Regions from separate parts of the Roseateles sp. P5_E1 genome, predicted to be linked through region 2. Evidence: predicted binding sites of a transcription regulator. Region 2 holds the regulator's gene; the other holds the start of a gene.
The links. Region 2 encodes LexA, which represses DNA repair genes until DNA is damaged. Its sites were predicted from a motif close to ACTGTATNNNNATACAGT; they were not measured.
Positions count from the first base shown of each region.

Region 1: recA (recombinase RecA) is a predicted target of LexA. The motif match lies at 11,609-11,626, and genes of this name have one in related genera.

Region 1 covers NZ_JBFUMN010000001.1:460,240-473,555, forward strand. Annotated here, with positions in the region: gene ACXJKJ_RS02210 (Wzy polymerase domain-containing protein) at 1-158, opposite strand, end outside; gene ACXJKJ_RS02215 (O-antigen ligase family protein) at 344-1,750, opposite strand; gene ACXJKJ_RS02220 (pilin) at 1,939-2,391, opposite strand; gene ACXJKJ_RS02225 (MBL fold metallo-hydrolase) at 2,633-3,418, opposite strand; gene ACXJKJ_RS02230 (FHA domain-containing protein) at 3,584-4,234, opposite strand; gene ACXJKJ_RS02235 (Stp1/IreP family PP2C-type Ser/Thr phosphatase) at 4,287-5,084, opposite strand; gene ACXJKJ_RS02240 (serine/threonine-protein kinase) at 5,081-6,220, opposite strand; gene ACXJKJ_RS02245 (TerC family protein) at 6,231-6,926, opposite strand; gene sucD (succinate--CoA ligase subunit alpha) at 7,054-7,947, opposite strand; gene sucC (ADP-forming succinate--CoA ligase subunit beta) at 7,969-9,129, opposite strand; gene ACXJKJ_RS02260 (DUF2889 domain-containing protein) at 9,155-9,808, opposite strand; gene ACXJKJ_RS02265 (regulatory protein RecX) at 9,986-10,516, opposite strand; gene recA (recombinase RecA) at 10,533-11,570, opposite strand; gene ACXJKJ_RS02275 (response regulator) at 11,747-12,418, shown strand; gene ACXJKJ_RS02280 (sensor histidine kinase) at 12,518-13,316, shown strand, end outside.
Region 2 covers NZ_JBFUMN010000009.1:223-5,354, forward strand. Annotated here, with positions in the region: partial or broken gene ACXJKJ_RS10790 (esterase-like activity of phytase family protein) at 1-985, shown strand, start outside; gene ACXJKJ_RS10795 (asparaginase) at 989-1,924, opposite strand; gene lexA (transcriptional repressor LexA) at 1,993-2,664, shown strand; RNA gene ssrA (transfer-messenger RNA) at 2,725-3,097, opposite strand; gene ACXJKJ_RS10810 (HAD-IA family hydrolase) at 3,112-3,786, opposite strand; gene ubiG (bifunctional 2-polyprenyl-6-hydroxyphenol methylase/3-demethylubiquinol 3-O-methyltransferase UbiG) at 3,783-4,487, opposite strand; gene ompA (outer membrane protein OmpA) at 4,560-5,132, opposite strand, start outside.

The sequences.
Region 1 (13,316 bases), on a different contig from region 2:
GCGGCGAGCAGCAGGGCCAGGGCGACGGCTGCGGGGCTCGTCAGGCCTGCGCGCCAGCCTGGCGTGGACCGGGCCCACAACAGCAGCACCAGGCCCCAGCCAGAGAGGGCGAGCAACTGGTTGTAGAGGGTGGCCGCGGGCGTCTGGTTGAACGCCAACAGCGGCGGTAGGGCGGCGGCCAGAACTAGGCTGAGGGGCGCGGAGTCAGCGGAAGCAGGCGACGACATGGCAGAGATAGGTGTCACGCACGTAGGCGACGCTTTAAGGAGACTGGGTATTGGACTGGGCCCGAGCGCGTGGCAGCCCAGGCGAGAGGGGCGTATTTTGGATGCGCGCGAAGCCCTTACAGCCACCCGTCGAGCCAGAAGCGGGGGTTGTTCGGTTCCGACGCTGGCGATGCAGGCCGCTGCCCCAGCGTGGGCCGCGGCATTTCATATTCCCTGATGGTCGAGTATGAAAACAGCAGCTGAACTATCAGAAGTACCAACAGGATGAGCCTCGGTGCCATGGGTTTTTCGGGCTGCTCTACGGCGTTGCGTGCTGACGCGGCAGCCGGAGCCTTGGCAAACAGGGCGATCGCGATGCATATCCAAACCTGTGATACGGGCATCACAAAATTGCCGGAGAAAAACCCGTCAATGGCCAACGCCAAAACGCCCGCGGTCGCCGAAACAGCCATCGCGGTGATTCCGCTTTTCGCGGCTTGTTGGCGTCGAATGCCTTCCCATAGCAAGCGCAGTAACCAATAGAATATCAGCAATGCGATCGGCAATCCGTATTCTGCAAGAATCTGAAAGTACATATTATGGGGATGCGCGGCGCGCAGATTGATATATTCTGAAAAATGCATCGGGCCAACACCCAGCAACGGCGAACTCATCAGTTGATCGATGGCAATCTTCCACAGAAATATGCGCGAATGATCGCTGACCAGGTCGTTGGCTGTGTGCGGCGCGGTCATCGCCGCGGCGTTAAGTTGGAGCGGTACTGCGTAGAAAACGCAAAAATAAAGAATCGACGCCGCCGTCAATGAAATCAGGCCGCACTTCAGGTAAGCGCCGGCTCGTTGGCGGAAAATAACTGCAACCCCCAGCGCGCTCAACACCAATGCGACGCTGCTCGCCCGCGATGCCAGGCCAATGAGGATAGCGATGCTGAAGGTAGCGGCGACCCAGCCGAAACGTCTGAGTTTGAGGGAATGGTTCCTGTCGCTCGCGATGCCAATCAAGAGGGGAACTGCGGGAGTCTGGGCGTGATTCAGGAAACGAGGATTATCGAATCCCGGAACCATCAGCCAAAAATTACCCACACCGCCATTGAGAGCGCTGGCACTCCAGGCTAGCAAAAAAAAGATCTCGTAGACGAGCCACGACAAGACGATGGCAAGGAGAATCTTTTCTGTCCCCATTTCCTTTCGAAGGGCGCCAATGGCAAGCGTCAAGAAGAACAGTGAAAAGACGAGCGAAAGCTCTCTGAAGGCGGCGGCGGGCTGATGAGCATGAAGAGCGGAAAGCAGCATCAGTGCTACCAAGACGCCGACCGTTGTGACGTTCTCCCGTGCCCATGGCGCGTGTTCGCCCAAAAGCAGATAGATCGTGGCGAGCAAGAATAGTGGGATTTGCGCCAACCTTGCCAAGTCATGAGCGGAGGCGCTGAATGCCGAATAAAACGGCATCATGCAGATAAACATCAGCAAGCCGCCGCCAAACGAAACTGCAGTCAGTTTGGTGTCCCAACTTTTTCTATACATGGCAGGACTGGAAATCTTAGGAAGTGGCTCTACAAATGCGATATGCGCCTGCTTCGCAGGCGCAACGTCGAAATTCCTGAAGCCAGTGATGTTCTGAAGCGCCGCAAGCCATTGGGTAAAGATTGACGAATCACCCCGCAGAAAATAAAAAAGGGGCGCTAGGCCCCTTTTTATTGAACAACGCTAGATCAAGTGTTGTTCTTCTGGATCGCTGCCACGAGCACCGGAGCGGTCACGGTCGTGGTGGCAGTCCACACGACGCTAGAAGTGCCCAGGCTCGGCGTGAACGTGATGGTCTTGGCGCCCAAGTCGTTGCCAACCTTGGTTGCAGCATTGAAAGTCAGTGCGATCACGCCATTGCCGGTGATCGTCAGCGAGGCGACCTCGGCGGTCGGCGTGAAGCTGTAAGCGCTCAGCACGCCGGTTGTATTGCACGTCGAGAGGCCACCCTCTTCCTGTGCGCACAGGGCCACGGCAGCCTTCGCGGTGTCGGCCGACGACAGCGCGTTGCCAGCCTTGGCCTTGGCGGTGTAGTCCTTATATTGCGGAATCGCGACCGCAGCCAGGATGCCGATGATGGCCACGACGATCATCAGTTCGATCAGGGTGAAGCCTTGTTGGGCGCGTGCTTTCAGGTTCATGTCAGTACTCCAGCGAGTGTGAGTGGTGGGAGGAGGGCACACCCCCTGAATGCAGGGGCCGTGCCAGCTTTTTCGGGCCCTCAAACTGTGCGAAAGCGCACGGCTGAGGTGGTTGAGTCGCCAGATCTGACAAAAAACGTCACTTCGAGCTGACGCGTTCTGTCATTGCAGCGTGGCGGGCCGAGAAACGTCAGGCGAAAAAATGGCGCCGCAGGGCGCCAGACTCGATCGCAAGGCGGGCTCAAAGTTCCATTTCCTGGCCGGCCTGCAGCGCGCTGATCCGATGGGGACTGTTCAAGGCCTGCACGCCTTGCATGACGGCTTCGACCTCGCCGGGCTTGATGTGGGTGATGCGCACGTCGACGCTGCCGGCCAGATGGGTCAATTCGCGGCCCAGCTCCGCCGGATGAAGATGCTGGCTGACGTGGGCCACCTCGGCCTCGTCGTCGCTGAAGGCCGTCTCGATGACGAGATGGGACAGGCGCAGGTCGGCCAGGCGCCGCCACAGGGCCGGGTTGGGGCCGGTATCGCCGGTGAAAACCCAGTGCGCGTGGCCGCTCGCGGTGCCGGCATCGACGGCGAAACCGACGGCCGGCACGGTGTGGGCTGCCGGCAGCACTTCGATGAGGCGGCCGCCCAGGTCGACGCGGTCGCCGATCTGGAAGGGGTGCAGGCTCAGCACCGGCGCCTCGCGGCTGGGCAGGACGGTGAAATCGGGCCAGATCACGCCATTGAAGATGTGCTGGCGCAGGGCGGCCAACGTCTCGGGCAGGCCGTGGACCTGGATGGGCGGACGGCCCGCCGCGGCGCGCAGGCGCAGCACCGCATCAGCCAGCAACGGAATGCCGAGCACATGATCCAGATGGGAGTGGCTGAGCAGGATGTGGTCGACCGCGGCCAGCGCATCCAGCGGCAGGTCACCCACGCCGGTGCCGGCGTCGATGAGGACATCGTCGTCCAGCAGGAAGGCAGTGGTCTTGTAGCCGGCGGCAATGGCGCCGGAGCAGCCCAGGACGCGGATGTTCATGCGGTGCGTGGCTCGGAATGGGTGGCTCGCATCAGGCGAGGCCGAGCCAAGAATGTACGCACCCGCCCCGTGGGTCGGACGGTCGGATTACCGAGTTGGGGGTGTCGCTATCGTGAGGAAGTCACAGCAGCCGCGAAGGCCGCGGCCGGCCTGGACTTCGGGCGATCAACCCTGGATGAACTGCATCTGCGTGCCGGCCAGCTCGATCAGGTCGCCGGTGCGGAGTGCAATCGATTCGCCCGTCAGCGGGATGCCGTTGACGCTGGGGCGCTGGTTACCTTCGACGTGGGCGAAGACATAACCGGTGGGGCGCTTGGTGATGGAGGCGACCTGCACGCCGGGCTTGCCCAGCGTGGTGACGACCTTGGTCAGCGCGACCTCGCGGCCGGCGGCGGCGCCGGTCAGCACCTTGATGGAGGCCGGGCCGATGGCGGCCGCACCCAGCGAGCCGAAGTTGGAGCCCAGGCCCAGGCTCGGCGGCGCGCCGGAACCGGGCTTGAGGATCATGGTCTTCTCGTAGTCGCCGCCGTCGTTCAGCAGGAACTTGATCTTGTACTTGCCGATTTCGACCGTGTCGTTGTCGGCCAGCAGCTGCTTCTTGATCGCCTTGCCGTTGATGTACGTGCCGTTGGTGGAATTGAGGTCTTCAATGAAGACGTCGGCGCCGACCATCTGCAGCACGGCGTGTTCGCCGCTGACCGCGAGATTGTCGATGACGATGTCGTTGTAGGGACGTCGACCGAGGGTGGTCTTGTCCTTGGTGATCTGCACCTCCTTGATCACGACGCCGTCGAGCGAAACCACCAGTTTGCCCATTTATGACCTCAAGTTCTGTTGTACGTGCCCTGACTTTGCATGGGGTAGCAAGTCAGTTGCCGCCGCGTCGACCGAAGGGCCACCAGCCCCGTCCTTCGGTACGTTGGCGTCCTTCTGCGCGGGCCAGGATGAGCGCGATGTTATCGCGACCGCCGCTGTCATTGGCTGCGTTGATCAGTGCGCGTGCAGCTTCGGGCAAGGCCGGATTGCCGTTGAGCAGGTTGGCGAGGCTGTCATCGTCGAGCATGTCGGACAGGCCGTCGGAGCACAACAGGTAGGTGTCGCCCGGCTGGACCTCGTGCAGATGCAGCTCCATCAGCACCGTGTCCTCGACGCCAACAGCGCGCGTGACGAGGTTCTTGTTGCTGGAAAACGCGGCTTCTTCGACGGTCAGCAGACCGGCGTCGATCTGCTCCTGCAGCAGCGAGTGGTCGCGCGTGATCTGCGTCAGACGGCCGGCGCGCAGCCGGTAGGCGCGCGAGTCGCCGACATGGCCGAGCAGCAGGCCTTCGGGGCGGAAGACGCCCAGCACCAGCGTCGTGCCCATGCCGGCATAGCGCGGGTTGGTGTTGGCGGCGTTGAAGATGGCGCGGTTGGCGTTGTCCACGCAGATGTCCATGGCGCGCTTGACCTCGCCGGCCCGGGCCTCGCGGCCGGCGTCCTTGAGCCAGCGGCCCAGCTCGGAACTGACGAAGCTGGTCAGCATCTGGCTGGCCACTTCGCCGGCGTTGTAGCCGCCCATGCCGTCGGCCAGCACGGTCAGGCCTGCGGCCTCGTCCAGGGCGACCGAATCCTCATTGTTGTCACGCGCACGTCCCACGTCGGTGGCGCTGAAGAACTCCAGGGTCATGAGGCTTGCGGTGGCTCGTGGGGCTCGGCAGAGGAGCAAGGATTCTGCCCTGCTTCCTCAGGCGCCAAGCGCAGTGTTTGTGCGAAGGCCGCATCCTGGGGGGAAGCCGCTGCAGCCGTTTCGGGCGCAGCGGGTTCGGCCTGAAGGCCGAGCACGAGCACGGCTTCGAGATCACGAGCCATCTGCTCGCCGTCGGCGTAGCGCAGCTCGGGGCGCTTCTCCAGCGCCAGGGCCAGCACCAGGGCGAGGGCCTCGGGCAGGCTGGGGCGGTGAATGCGGATATCGGGTGCAGGCTCGGTCGCAATTTGTTGCATCAGCCGCGCCATGGACTCGCTCTGATGGGGCAGTGCGCCACTGAGCAGTTGGTAGAGCAGCACGCCCAGGGAGTAGAGGTCGCTGCGGCCGTCCACCGTCAGGCCGGCAAGTTGCTCCGGAGACATGAAGGACGGCGTGCCCAGCACGAGGCCGGTGCGGGTGCGGCTGCCGTCGCCAACGCGGGCAATGCCGAAGTCCATCAGCTTCAGGCTGCCATTGATGCGGTCCAGCATGACATTGGCGGGCTTGATGTCGCGGTGCACCACGCCTTGGCTGTGGGCATAGGCCAGGGCCCGCGCCAGCCGCGCGCCGATCTGCACGACTTCGCGAGCGGGCAGCAGCTGGCCGGCCTTGGTGAAGCTGCTCAGGTCGCGGCCGAGCACGTATTCGAGGGCGATCCAGGCGTCAGCGCCGTCCTGGCCGGCATCGACGACCTGCAGGATGTCTGGATGTTCCAGCTGGCCGGCTGCACGCGCCTCGCGCATGAAGCGCTCGCGCACGTCCGCCAGGTCTTCGGCCGAGAATTCGCGGCTCAGCGCGAGGCGCTTGATGGCGACCTGGCGGCCCGTTGAGCGTTGCGTGGCCTTGTAGACCACGGCCATCGCGCCGCGGCCGATCTCGGCACCGAGTTCGAAATCGCGCAGGTCGGGGGGCGGCTGTGCGGCCCTGACCTGCGGCGTGGACGCGCCGGGGCCTTGAGTCTGCTGCACGGTCGGCAGGGCCGACGGATCGCCGTACGGTGAGCCAGCAGGATCGGGCACCCGACCGATGAGGCGCTGCCAAAAGCTGCCTGCCTTGCCGGATTTGCCGCCGCTTGCCATGCGGTCGATCTTAGGCGGCCTCGCGCTTGCTGCGGCGGGCCAGCGCCATGCCAACGACGACGACCAGGACCGCGCAGCTGATGCTGACGGCGTAGTCCAGGCCATGCATATGCGCCTCGAACCACTCGTGCACGGCCGCATCGGTCGTCGCCATCTCGCCGGCGACGAAGCCCAGCAGGGCGGCCCCCAGCGTGATGATGACCGGGAAGCGCTCCATCAGCTTCAACAGCAGCGTGCTGCCGAAGATGATGAGTGGGATGGACAGGCCCAGGCCGATGATGAGCAGCATCAGGCGGGCGCCCTCGGGCGCGCTGTTGGCGGCGGCCGCGACGGCGATGACGTTGTCCAGGCTCATGACGAGATCGGCGATCAGGATGGTGCGCACGGCCGTCCACAGATTGCCGCTGGCGTGCACGTCGGCGTCGTCTTCGCTGTCGGCCAGCAGCTGGATGCCGATCCACAACAGCAGCACGGCGCCGATCAGCTTCAGCCAGGGCAGCTGCAGCAACTGTACGGCGAACAGCGTCAGCACGACCCGCAGCAGGATGGCAGCGCCGCTGCCGAAGACGATGGCCTTCTTCTGCTGGCTGTGCGGCAGATTGCGCGAGGCCAGCGCAATGACGACGGCGTTGTCGCCGGACAGCAGGATATTGACCCAGATGATCTTCAGCAGCGCGATGAAGAAGGCGGCGTTCAGCAGGTCCATGGCAGGCTCGGTGTTGGTCGCCCGAGTGTCGGTCCGCCCGGGCGGGCTGCGTCTGCGTGCAACTACGCAGGCAGCAAAGGAAAAGGGCCGTTCAGTGAACGGCCCTCGAATCGCTCACGAGGAGCACTCAGAGCAGGGCCTTGAGCAGCTTGGCCATCTCGGATGGGTTGCGCGTGACCGTGAAGCCGCACTCTTCCATGATGGCGAGCTTGGCATCGGCCGTGTCGGCGCCGCCGGAGATCAGCGCGCCGGCGTGGCCCATGCGCTTGCCGGGGGGCGCCGTGACGCCGGCGATGAAGCCGACGATGGGCTTCTTCATGTTGGCCTTGCACCAGCGCGCGGCTTCCGCCTCGTCCGGGCCGCCGATCTCGCCGATCATGATGACGGCGTCGGTGTCCGGGTCGTCGTTGAAGGCCTTCATCACGTCAATGTGCTTCAGGCCGTTGATCGGGTCGCCACCGATGCCGACGGCCGACGACTGGCCCAGGCCGATCTCGGTCAGCTGCGCCACGGCTTCATAGGTCAGCGTGCCGGAGCGTGACACGACGCCGATGCGGCCCTTGCGGTGGATGTGGCCGGGCATGATGCCGATCTTGATTTCTTCCGGCGTGATCAGGCCGGGGCAGTTGGGGCCCAGCAGCAGCGTGCGCTTGCCGCCAGCGGCTTCCTTGGCCTTCATCTTGTTGCGCACTTCCAGCATGTCCCGGACGGGGATGCCTTCGGTGATGCAGATCGCCAGGTCCAGGTCGGCTTCGACGGCTTCCCAGATGGCGGCGGCGGCGCCGGCGGGCGGCACGTAGATCACCGACACGGTCGCGCCGGTCTGCGAGGCGGCTTCCTTGACGGTCGCGTAGATGGGGATCTCGCTGAACTTCTCGCCAGCCTTCTTCGGATTCACGCCCGCGACGAAGGCGTTCTTGCCGTTGGCATAGGCCTGGCAGCCCAGGGTATGGAACTGGCCGGTCTTGCCGGTGATGCCCTGGGTGATGACCTTGGTGTCTTTGTTGATGTAGATGGACATGTCTGATTCCTCTGGGCGGGCTTAGGCGACTGCGGCGACGATCTTGGTGGCCGCTTCGGCCATCGTGTCGGCCGCGATGATGGGCAGGCCGGATTCGGCCAGCATCTTCTTGCCCAGTTCTTCGTTGGTGCCCTTCATGCGCACAACCAGCGGCACGGACAGGTTCACGGCCTTGCAGGCGGTGATGACGCCTTCGGCGATGGTGTCGCACTTCATGATGCCGCCGAAGATGTTGACCAGGATGCCCTTCACGCTCTTGTTTTTGAGCATGATCTTGAAGGCCTCGGTGACCTTCTCGGCCGTGGCGCCGCCGCCGACGTCCAGGAAGTTGGCCGGCTCGCCGCCAAACAGCTTGATGGTGTCCATCGTGGCCATGGCCAGACCGGCGCCGTTCACCAGGCAGCCGATGTTGCCGTCCAGGCTGATGTAGGCCAGGTCGAACTTGCTGGCTTCAACTTCGGCCGGATCTTCTTCGTCCAGGTCGCGGTAGGCCACGATCTCGGGGTGGCGGAACAGCGCGTTGGCGTCGAAGTTGAACTTGGCGTCCAGGGCCATCAGGTTGCCCTTGCTGTCGCAATTCAGCGGGTTGATTTCAACCAGCGACGCGTCCGTGTCCATGTAGCACTTGTAGAGCTTGGCAAAGATGTCGACGGCCTGGTCGATGGAGGCGCCAGTCAGGCCGATGGCCGCAGCGATCTTGCGCGACTGGGCTTCGGTCAGGCTGGCCAGCGGGTCGATCATCTCGGTGATGATCTTCTCGGGCGTGGAGTGGGCCACCTCTTCGATGTCCATGCCGCCTTCGCTCGACGCGATGAAGGCGACCTTCTGCGTGCCGCGGTCGGTGACCAGCGAGACGTAGAGCTCCTTCTTGATGTCAGCGCCATCTTCGATGTAGAGGCGCCGGACCTTCTGGCCATCAGGGCCGGTCTGGTGCGTGATCAGCTGCATGCCGAGGATCTTCTCGGCCAGCGCCTTGACGTCGTCCTGTGTCTTGGCGACCTTGACGCCGCCACCCTTGCCGCGGCCGCCGGCGTGGATCTGGGCCTTGACCACCCAGACCGGGCCACCCAGCTTCTGGGCGGCCTCGACGGCTTCCTGCACGGTGAAAGCCGGGATGCCGCGCGGCACCGGCACGCCGAACTGGCGCAGGATCTCTTTGCCCTGGTATTCGTGGATTTTCATGGCTGGGTCTCTCGGGTCGGGGAAGTCAGGATTCGGAAGTGGCCGGCTGGGCAGCGGTTTGTTGATGCCAGCGGGGATAGAACTTGGCGACGGTCACGCTGTCGCGGCGCAGGGCGTGGCAGCGGTCGAGCTGGAAGGGCGGGTTGCCGGCGGCATCGCCTTCGCGAGACGGCGACGGGCCGCCCCTAGGCGTCTCAGCCCCCTCGGGGGGCAGCGCCGAAGGCGCGTGGGGGCTCTCACGCGTGTCGATGACGGAGCCAGCCATGGCCTGGATGACGGCCGTCGGCAAGATCTGGCACAGCTCGGTGACGTGGGTGCAGCCGCGCGTGCCGCCGAGGCGTTCACCGACGGCCTGCCGGAAGCCCTTCATCAGGTTCAGGCCGATGAGGCGGGCATAGGCATTGCCATGGTGGTCGCAGGCGCCGGGATACGGCATCCACAGCGTCTCGGAACGGGCTGCGGTGATGGTGAGCGTCGCGTCCACGGTCAGATGCAGGTGCATCTCGTGGATAGGCTGGCCGGCCTTGCGCGGCACGCCCGCCAGTGGCACGTCATGCGTCTTGGTGTCTGTCAGGCTGGCTTCGACGTCGAACAAGCCGTCATCACGCGCGAACACCTGCACATCGAGGGCGCGGCGATGCAGCGGGCGGCGCGGGACGGACGGGTGGGCGACAGGCATGAAACGGGGGAATGGCGAATCACCCCGGCCGATGCCGGGACGGGGTCGGCCCGGTCTTTGCACCGCTCTGCCAGAGGGGCAAAGGGGCTTGTAACCGGGTGAACCCTCGTTTTTGGGGCAGGCGGCAATGTAGCACGGAGGGTGAAAACTCCCCCTGCGCGCTCGGTCAAGCGGCCCTTAGGCCCTCAGCAAGCGGCGCACCACTTCGGGGGCAAAACCGCGTGCCAGCAGGAACCGGCTTTGACGCGCTCGTTCGGCGGCGTCGCGCGAAGGATCGTCGCCGAAGCGCCTGCGCCAGACTTCACGGGCGCGTTCCATCTCCGTTTCGCGCAGGGCTGCCTGCTGTTCGGCACCCAGCTTGAGCCCGTGCTGGGCCAACTCCTGCTGGATGCGCTGGGCGCCAAAGCGGTTGGCGCGCAGATGCAGGCGGGACTCGACGAAACGGGTTTCGTCCAGGTAACCGGTGGCCGCGAGGGCGTCGAGCAAGGCATCGACCGCGACCGCAACGTCCTCAGCGCCATCTTCCTCTTCGACAGCCGCCGACGGTTCGCCCTCGCCGGCGGCCTGCGCCGCGGCCAGGCGCGCACGCTGCCGCCGTTGCTGCTCGATCCGCAACAGCTTGCGCCGCAACTCGGCACGGCTGTGCTCGCGCTGGGCCAGCAGGCCGATGGCGCGGGCTTTCAACGACAGCGGCGCCCGGGTCGCCATGGGGAGGGCTGGCGGCTTACTCCTCGGCCGCCGTGGTCAGCGGAGCGACCCCCAGGGATTCACGGATCTTGTTCTCGATCTCGCGGGCCACGTCGACGTTCTCGCGCAGGAACTCGCGAGCGTTGTCCTTGCCCTGGCCGATCTTCTCGCCCTGGTAGGCGTACCAGGAGCCGGACTTTTCGACGACCTTGGCGACCACGCCCATGTCGACGATCTCGCCCTCGCGGCTGATGCCCTCGCCATAGAGGATGTCGAACTCGGCAGTCTTGAACGGGGGGCTGACCTTGTTCTTGACGACCTTGACCTTGGTCTCGGAGCCGATGACTTCCTCGCCCTTCTTGATCGAGCCGATGCGGCGGATGTCCAGGCGCACGGAGGCRTAGAACTTCAGCGCATTGCCGCCGGTGGTCGTCTCGGGCGAGCCGAACATGACGCCGATCTTCATGCGGATCTGGTTGATGAAGATGACCATGCAGTTGGTCTTCTTGATCGTGGCGGTCAGCTTGCGCAGGGCCTGGCTCATCAGGCGGGCCTGCAGGCCGGGGAGGCTGTCGCCCATCTCGCCTTCGAGTTCGGCCTTGGGCGTCAGCGCTGCGACCGAGTCGATGACGATCAGGTCCACCGAGCCGGAGCGCACCAGCGCATCGACGATCTCGAGGGCCTGTTCGCCGGTGTCGGGCTGGCTGATCAGCAGTTCCTGCAGGTTGACGCCGAGCTTCTGGGCGTACTGGATATCCAGCGCGTGCTCGGCGTCGATGAAGGCGCAAGTGCCGGCGAGCTTTTGCATCTCGGCGATGACCTGCAGCGTCAGCGTCGTCTTGCCGGAGGACTCGGGGCCGTAGATCTCGACGACGCGGCCGCGTGGCAGGCCGCCGACGCCCAGTGCGATGTCCAGGCCCAGGGAGCCGGTGGAGACGACCTGGATGTCTTCGATGACCTCGCCTTCACCGAGCCGCATGATGGAGCCCTTGCCGAACTGCTTTTCGATCTGGGCGAGGGCGGCCTGCAGGGCCTTGGCTTTTTCGGTGTTCAGGGCTTTGACGGGGGCGTCCATGCGAATCTCCGTGGGGAATGGGCTGAATTATGGGGCAAGCTGTGGGTTTGTACAGTGGTTTGTCCCCCGATCCACGGCAGCTAGCGGATCAGGATTGAGGAGCATCCTAGGTGTGGGGTGGCTCATGGCATGAGCCAGCGTGCCACCGCCTAACATCGGCGGCGGAGACAAAACCTATGCGCATCCTGATTGCCGAAGACGACCAAGTGCTGGCCGATGGCTTGCTGCGGGCCTTGCGGGCCTCTGGCTACGCTGTCGACAGGGTCAGTTCTGGCACCGAGGCCGATTCGGCGTTGGCGACGCATGAGTTCGACCTGGTCATCCTCGACCTTGGTCTGCCGCGCCTGCATGGGCTGGAGGTGCTGCGCAAGCTGCGCGCACGCGGTTCCACCATGCCGGTGCTGATCCTGACGGCGGCGGACAGCGTCGAGCAGCGCGTCAAGGGGCTGGACCTGGGCGCCGATGACTACATGGCCAAGCCCTTCTCATTGCAGGAGCTTGAGGCGCGCGTGCGCGCGCTGACCCGCCGTGGCCTGGGCACCGCCAGCAGCCTCATCAAGCATGGGCCGCTGACCTTTGATGCCACTGGCCGCGTGGCCTATATCAATGAGCAGATGCTGGAGCTGTCGGCACGCGAGCTGTCGCTGCTGGAGGTGCTGTTGCAGCGCGCCGGGCGGCTGGTCAGCAAGGACCAGCTCGTCGAGCGCCTGTGCGAGTGGGGCGAGGAGGTTTCGAACAACGCCATCGAGGTCTACATCCACCGGCTGCGCAAGAAGATCGAGCAGGGGCCGATTCGCATCGCGACGGTGCGCGGCCTCGGCTACTGCCTAGAGAAGATCAACTCCTAAATGCCCAACAAGGACGGCGCCAGCCCCGAACAGGGCACGCTGGTTCGGGCGGGCGCCCCTGCTGCGCAGGGTTCGCTGTTCGGCGAGATCCTCGACTGGATGCTCGCGCCGCTGCTGCTGATCTGGCCGATCAGCGTCGCGCTGACCTGGCTGGTGGCGCAGGGCATTGCCAGCCGGCCCTATGACCGCGAGCTGGGCGAGATGGCGCGCAGCCTCGGGCTGCAGGTGGCGGCCGAGGCGGCGCCTGTCAAGGGCAAGGACCGTTATGCGCTGGCGCCCGAGGCCGCGGCGTTGTTACGGGCGGACGCGTCGGACACGGTCTTCTACCAGGTGCTGGGCCTGCGTGGCGAACTGCTCAGTGGCGATGCGACGTTGGCGGTGCCGACCGAGGATGCCCCCGTCGTGCCCTGGGAGCTGCATTTCCGCGACGACGAGGTCGGCACCGACGCCGTGCGCGTGGCCTATCTCTGGGTGGCGCCCGAGGGGCAGGCCGGGTCGGCCAAGACCATGCTGGTGCAGGTCGCCGAGACGCTGGGCAAGCGCGCCCGGCTGACCAACGAGATCATCAAGGGCGTCATCCTGCCGCAGTTCGTCATCCTGCCGCTGGCGGTGCTGCTGGTCTGGCTGGCGCTGGCGCGTGGCATCTCGCCGCTGAATGAATTGCAGCGGCGCATCCGTTCGCGCGAGAGTTCAGACCTGTCGCCCATTGACGAGCAGCGCGTGCCCGATGAGGTCGCGCCGCTGGTGCAGGCCATCAACGACCTGCTCGCGCGGCTGGACTCATCGATGAGCCGGCAGAAGCACTTCCTGGCCGACGCTGCCCATCAGCTCAAGACGCCGCTGGCTGGCCTGCGTACCCAGGCCGAGTTCATGCAGCGCGAGATCGATGCTGGCCGCT
Region 2 (5,132 bases):
CGCCGGCAGCAAGAACTACTTCTCGGGCCGCTCCGACAACTTTGCCGCCGGCCTGTCGACCAACCCGGCCAACGCCCGTCTCGACCCCGAAGGCATCCGCGTCTCCAACGACGGCAAGAGCGTCTTCATCTCCGACGAGTACGGCCCCTACGTCTACCAGTTCGACCGCGCGACGGGCGAGCGCATCCGCACCTTCAGCCTGCCGAGCAGCTTCGCCGTTGGCAACGTCAGCTCTTCCGGCGCCGCCGAGGTCTCTGGCAACACGGCAGGCCGCGTCGCCAACAAGGGCATGGAGGGCCTGGCCATCTCGCCCGACGGAAAGACGCTGTTCGGCTTCGTGCAGAGCCCGCTGGCCCAGGACGGCGGCGACGGCGGCCGCTACAACCGCATCGTCAAGATCGACGTCGCCACGGGAGCCACCAACCAGTTCGCTTTCGACAACCAGATCAACGGCAAGGCCTACAACAGCAGCGAGTTGCTGGCACTGAACGACCACGAACTCATCGTGCTGGAGCGCGACGGCAAGGGCACGGGCGACGGCTCCAAGGCGGCGGTGAAACAGCTCGTCAAGATCGACCTGACTGGGGCCGCCGAGGTCAGTGGCATCGCCGACCTGCGCACCCAACCCGGCACGGCAATAGTCGGCACGCGATTTCTCGATATCAAGGCCGCGCTCAACGCCGCCGGCATTTCCGACGCGCTGATACCGGCCAAGCTCGAAGGCATTGCCTTCGGCGAGGATGTCATCGTCAACGGCAAAACGATGCACACGCTGTATCTCGCCAACGACAACGACTTCCTGGCCACGGCAATCCCGAACGGCGGCAGCGCGCCGGCAGCCTACGGCAACCAGTTCTACGTCTTCGCTTTCGAGGGCAATCTGACCAACCAAGCCATCGCGGCCGTGCCTGAACCCAGCCAATATGCCCTGCTGCTGGCCGGCCTGAGCCTGGTCGGTTTCGTGGCCCGGCGCCGCAGCCGCTGAGGCTCAGTCGCCCAGCAGGCTCAGGATCAGTTCGATCCTGGCCTTGACCGGGCTCAGCGCGCCGGCGCTGGGCAGCAGCCCGGGCAAGTCCATGACCGGGCCGGCGTCGCAGCGCGTGCTGCGCCAGACCTTGACGCCGCCGGCCCGGGCTTCGTGCAGCGCGGCAGCCAGCGTGGTGCTGAGCGTGCCGTTGCCCGTGCCAGCGGCGACCAGCCCGTCGATGCCTGCCGCGCAGAGCGCCCGCACGACAACGCCATCCGCACCGGCATGGTTCATGACGATCTCGACCCTCGGCCAGCGTGCGGCCGGCCGGGCGATGCGCGCCAGCCCCAGGCCATCGCCCACGGGCCAGCGGCCAAGCTGGCGCACGACGCCCTCCTCCACCCGCGCCACCAGCGCCCCGTCGACCGACTCGAAGGCGTCAACGCGATAGCTGTGTGTCTTGCGCACCTGGGTCGCATCGTGCACACGGCCTGCGAATGCGACGACGACGCCCGCCGCATCGGGCGTCGCTGCCACCTGCACCGCATCGAAAAGGTTTTGCGGCCCGTCGGGCGCCAGCGCCGTCGCCGGCCGCATCGCGGCCGTCAGAACGACGGGCTTGACAGGTGCCAGCACGCGCTGAAGGAAGTAGGCGGTCTCCTCGAGCGTGTCCGTGCCATGGGTGATGACGATGCCAGCGACTTCAGGCCGGTCGAGGTGCTGCTGTACGGCGACTGCGAGCCGCTGCCAGGTCGCGAAATCCATGTCCTTGCTGTCGAGCTGGGCAACCTGCTGCGCCTCGAGCTTCTGGCCCGACAGCGCGGGCACTGCCGCCAGCAAATCCTCAACGCTCAATTGCGCCGCCGTGTAGCCCACACCGTCGCTGGCGGTTTTGGCAGTGCCGGCAATCGTGCCGCCGGTGCCCAGAATGACGATCAGACGGTCAAAGGTTTGCAATTTCTTGGATTCCTGGATGAAAATACAGGTGCTGGACAAATTTCCAGCCCTGACGAAAAGGCCGCCCCGTGCAAGACCGACCCAAGCTTACCGCCCGACAGCAGCAGATCTTCGACCTGGTCCGCAACGCGATCGAAAGCACCGGCTCGCCACCCACCCGCGCCGAGATTGCCGCCGAGCTGGGTTTCAAATCCGCCAACGCGGCCGAGGAGCATCTGCAGGCCCTGGCTCGCAAGGGCATGCTGGAACTCGTCGGCGGCACCTCGCGCGGCATTCGCCTCAAGTCCGATGCGCTGAGCGCCRTCAACCGCGCCCGCCAATTCAACCTTCCGATTCCCCACTTCGCCCAGTTGACGCTGCCCCTGATCGGTCGAGTGGCTGCGGGCGCGCCCATCCTGGCGCAGGAGCATGTCGAGCAGACCTATACGGTCGAGCCCGGCCTGTTCGCTAGGAAGCCCGACTACCTGCTCAAGGTCAAGGGCATGAGCATGAAAGACATCGGCATCCTCGACGGCGACCTGCTGGCCGTGCAGTCGGCCAAGGAGGCGCGCAATGGCCAGATCGTCGTGGCTCGGGTCGGCGACGAGGTCACGGTCAAGCGCTTCAAGCGTGGGCCTGATGGCATCCAGTTGCTGCCCGAGAACGCCGATTTCGAGCCCATCCGCGTCGATGAGCACAGCGAGAGCTTCAGCATCGAGGGCCTGGCTGTTGGGCTGATTCGCGGACAGGGGTTCAATTGACCCCGGCGCACTCGAGATGAAAAAAGGCCCGTGTCACCGACACGGGCCTTCTCAATTGGATGGTGGAGCCGGGGGGAATTGAACCCCCGTCCGCAAGCCATCACCGGGCAGATCTACATGTTTAGCCGGCTGATTTGAATCTCACGGTCAACTCGCGCAGTGGCACGCTAGCTTTCCCGCCAGTCACTTGATCTCACGCCCCACCGAGTGACCCGGTGCGACGCCAGCCGATGTGAGTGACTTCTCAGCCTTGCCCCTTGCGGAACTCAGCCCGGCCCATCGGCCTGCCGTTGAGAAGCTCATCCGCAATTAAGCGGCGAGTGCGAACGTAGAGTCGTTTGCAGTTACTTTGTTTCCAGTGGTTTTACGAGCGGACTGGTGCTCGACATGCCCTACTCCGGATCCGCACCCACGTCGAAACCAAGTCGGCCCCAGAGACCTTGCATCTTAGGCCAGACCGAGCGCTTTCAAGAGCTCACCCGGCGCGGACAGCTCCAGGTCGGCGCCCCAATGACGAAATTCACCGCTATGGCCGAGATAGCCCCACGCCGCAGCGGCCGTTGCCATGCCAGCAGCGCGACCGGCCAGGATGTCGCGTTCGTCGTCTCCGACATAGAGGCAGGACGCCGGTACCACGTTCAAGCGGCGTGCTGCCTCCAGCAGCGGGGCGGGGTGCGGCTTGGTATGGCTCGTGGTGTCGCCGCCCACGATGGCGCCGGCCGCCAAACCCAGCGCCTTGGCAAGCGGCAAGGCGAAGCGTTCGGCCTTGTTGGTGACGATGCCCCATGCCAGGCCCGCATCAGCGAGCCCGAGAAGCTCCGCCTCGATGCCGACAAATGTGCGCGTGCTGTCATACATCAGCGCTTCGTAGCGATCCAGAAATTCACGCTTGAGTTCGTCATAGCCCGACTGACCAGGCGCCGCGCCGAAGGCTTGGCCCAGCATGCCGCGCGCGCCGGAGCCGCCATGCGGCCGATATTGCGGCAACGGCAGCGGGGTGAGACCGCGATCGGCGCGCATCGCATTGGCGGCGGCCGCGAGGTCTGCGGCACTGTCGATCAACGTGCCGTCCAGGTCGAACAGCACGGCCTGCAGATGCGACCAGGGGGCGGCAAGCTTCAAGCGGGACGGCGGCAAGCCAGCAGGTAGTTCACGTCGGTGTCGCTACCCAGGCTGTAGCGCTGCGTGAGCGGGTTGTAGGTCAGGCCGCGGCTGCCTTGCAGCTCAAGCCCGGCGTCGCGACAGAACTGCGACAGCTCCGACGGCTTCAGGAAGCGCGCATATTCGTGCGTGCCCTTGGGCAGCATCTGCAGTACGTACTCCGCACCAACGATGGCGAGCAAGAACGACTTGGCGTTGCGATTGAGCGTCGACAGGAAGACCCAGCCGCCGGGCTTGACCAGCGTCGCCAGCGCCCGCACGACCGAGGCCGGGTCGGGCACATGCTCCAACATCTCCATGCAGGTAACCACGTCAAAGCTGGCCGGTTGTTCAGTGGCCAACGCTTCGACGGCGATTTCGCGGTATTCCACGCCTTCGGTCCCCGCCTCCATGGCGTGCAGTTCTGCGACGCGCAGCGGCTTGGTCGACAGGTCGATGCCCAGCACCTGGGCGCCGGCACGCGCCATGGAATCGCTCAGAATGCCGCCGCCACAACCGACGTCCAGCACACGCTTGCCTGCCAAAGGGCAGAGCTGCTGAATCCATCCCAGGCGCAGCGGGTTGATCTCGTGCAGCGGTTTGAAGTCGCTCTCGGGGTCCCACCAGCGGTGGGCCAGTTCGCCGAATTTGGCGAGCTCTTGCGGATCGGCGTTGATCGTCATGACATCCAGAAAGTAGAAAAGCCCCGACGGCGGACCGTGCGGGGCTTTGCAAAGCGCCCGAGGGCGCTGAGCTTACTTGTTGCGCGTACCGACGACTTCGATCTCGGTGCGGCGGTTCTTGGCGCGGCCTTCGGTCGTCTTGTTGTCGGCGACGGGCTGCTTTTCGCCCTTACCTTCGGTGTAGACGCGGTTCGGCTCGACACCCTTGCCAACCAGGTAAGCCTTGACAGCTTCCGAGCGGCGGATCGACAGCTTCTGGTTGTACTCATCGCTGCCCACCGAGTCGGTGTGGCCAACGGCGATGATGACTTCCAGGTTGATGCCCTTGGTCTTGCTGACCAGGTCGTCCAGCTTGGCGGTGGCTTCGGGCTTCAGCGTCGACTTGTCGAAGTCGAAGAAGGCATCAGCGGCGAAGGTGACCTTCTCGCTGACCGGAGCTGGCGGCGGGGGAACCGGCTTCGGAGGCTGGGGAGCCGGCGCCGGAGGCGGGGGAGCAACCGGTGCCGGCGGCTCAACCTTGGGTGCCGGCTTGATTTCGCCGTCGCAGCCCTTGGCCGCCGTAGCGGGCGTCCAGAAATTGTCGCGCCAGCAATATTCGTTGGTGCCGTTCTTCCAGACGGTGCCGTCGGTTGCGCGCCAGTTGTC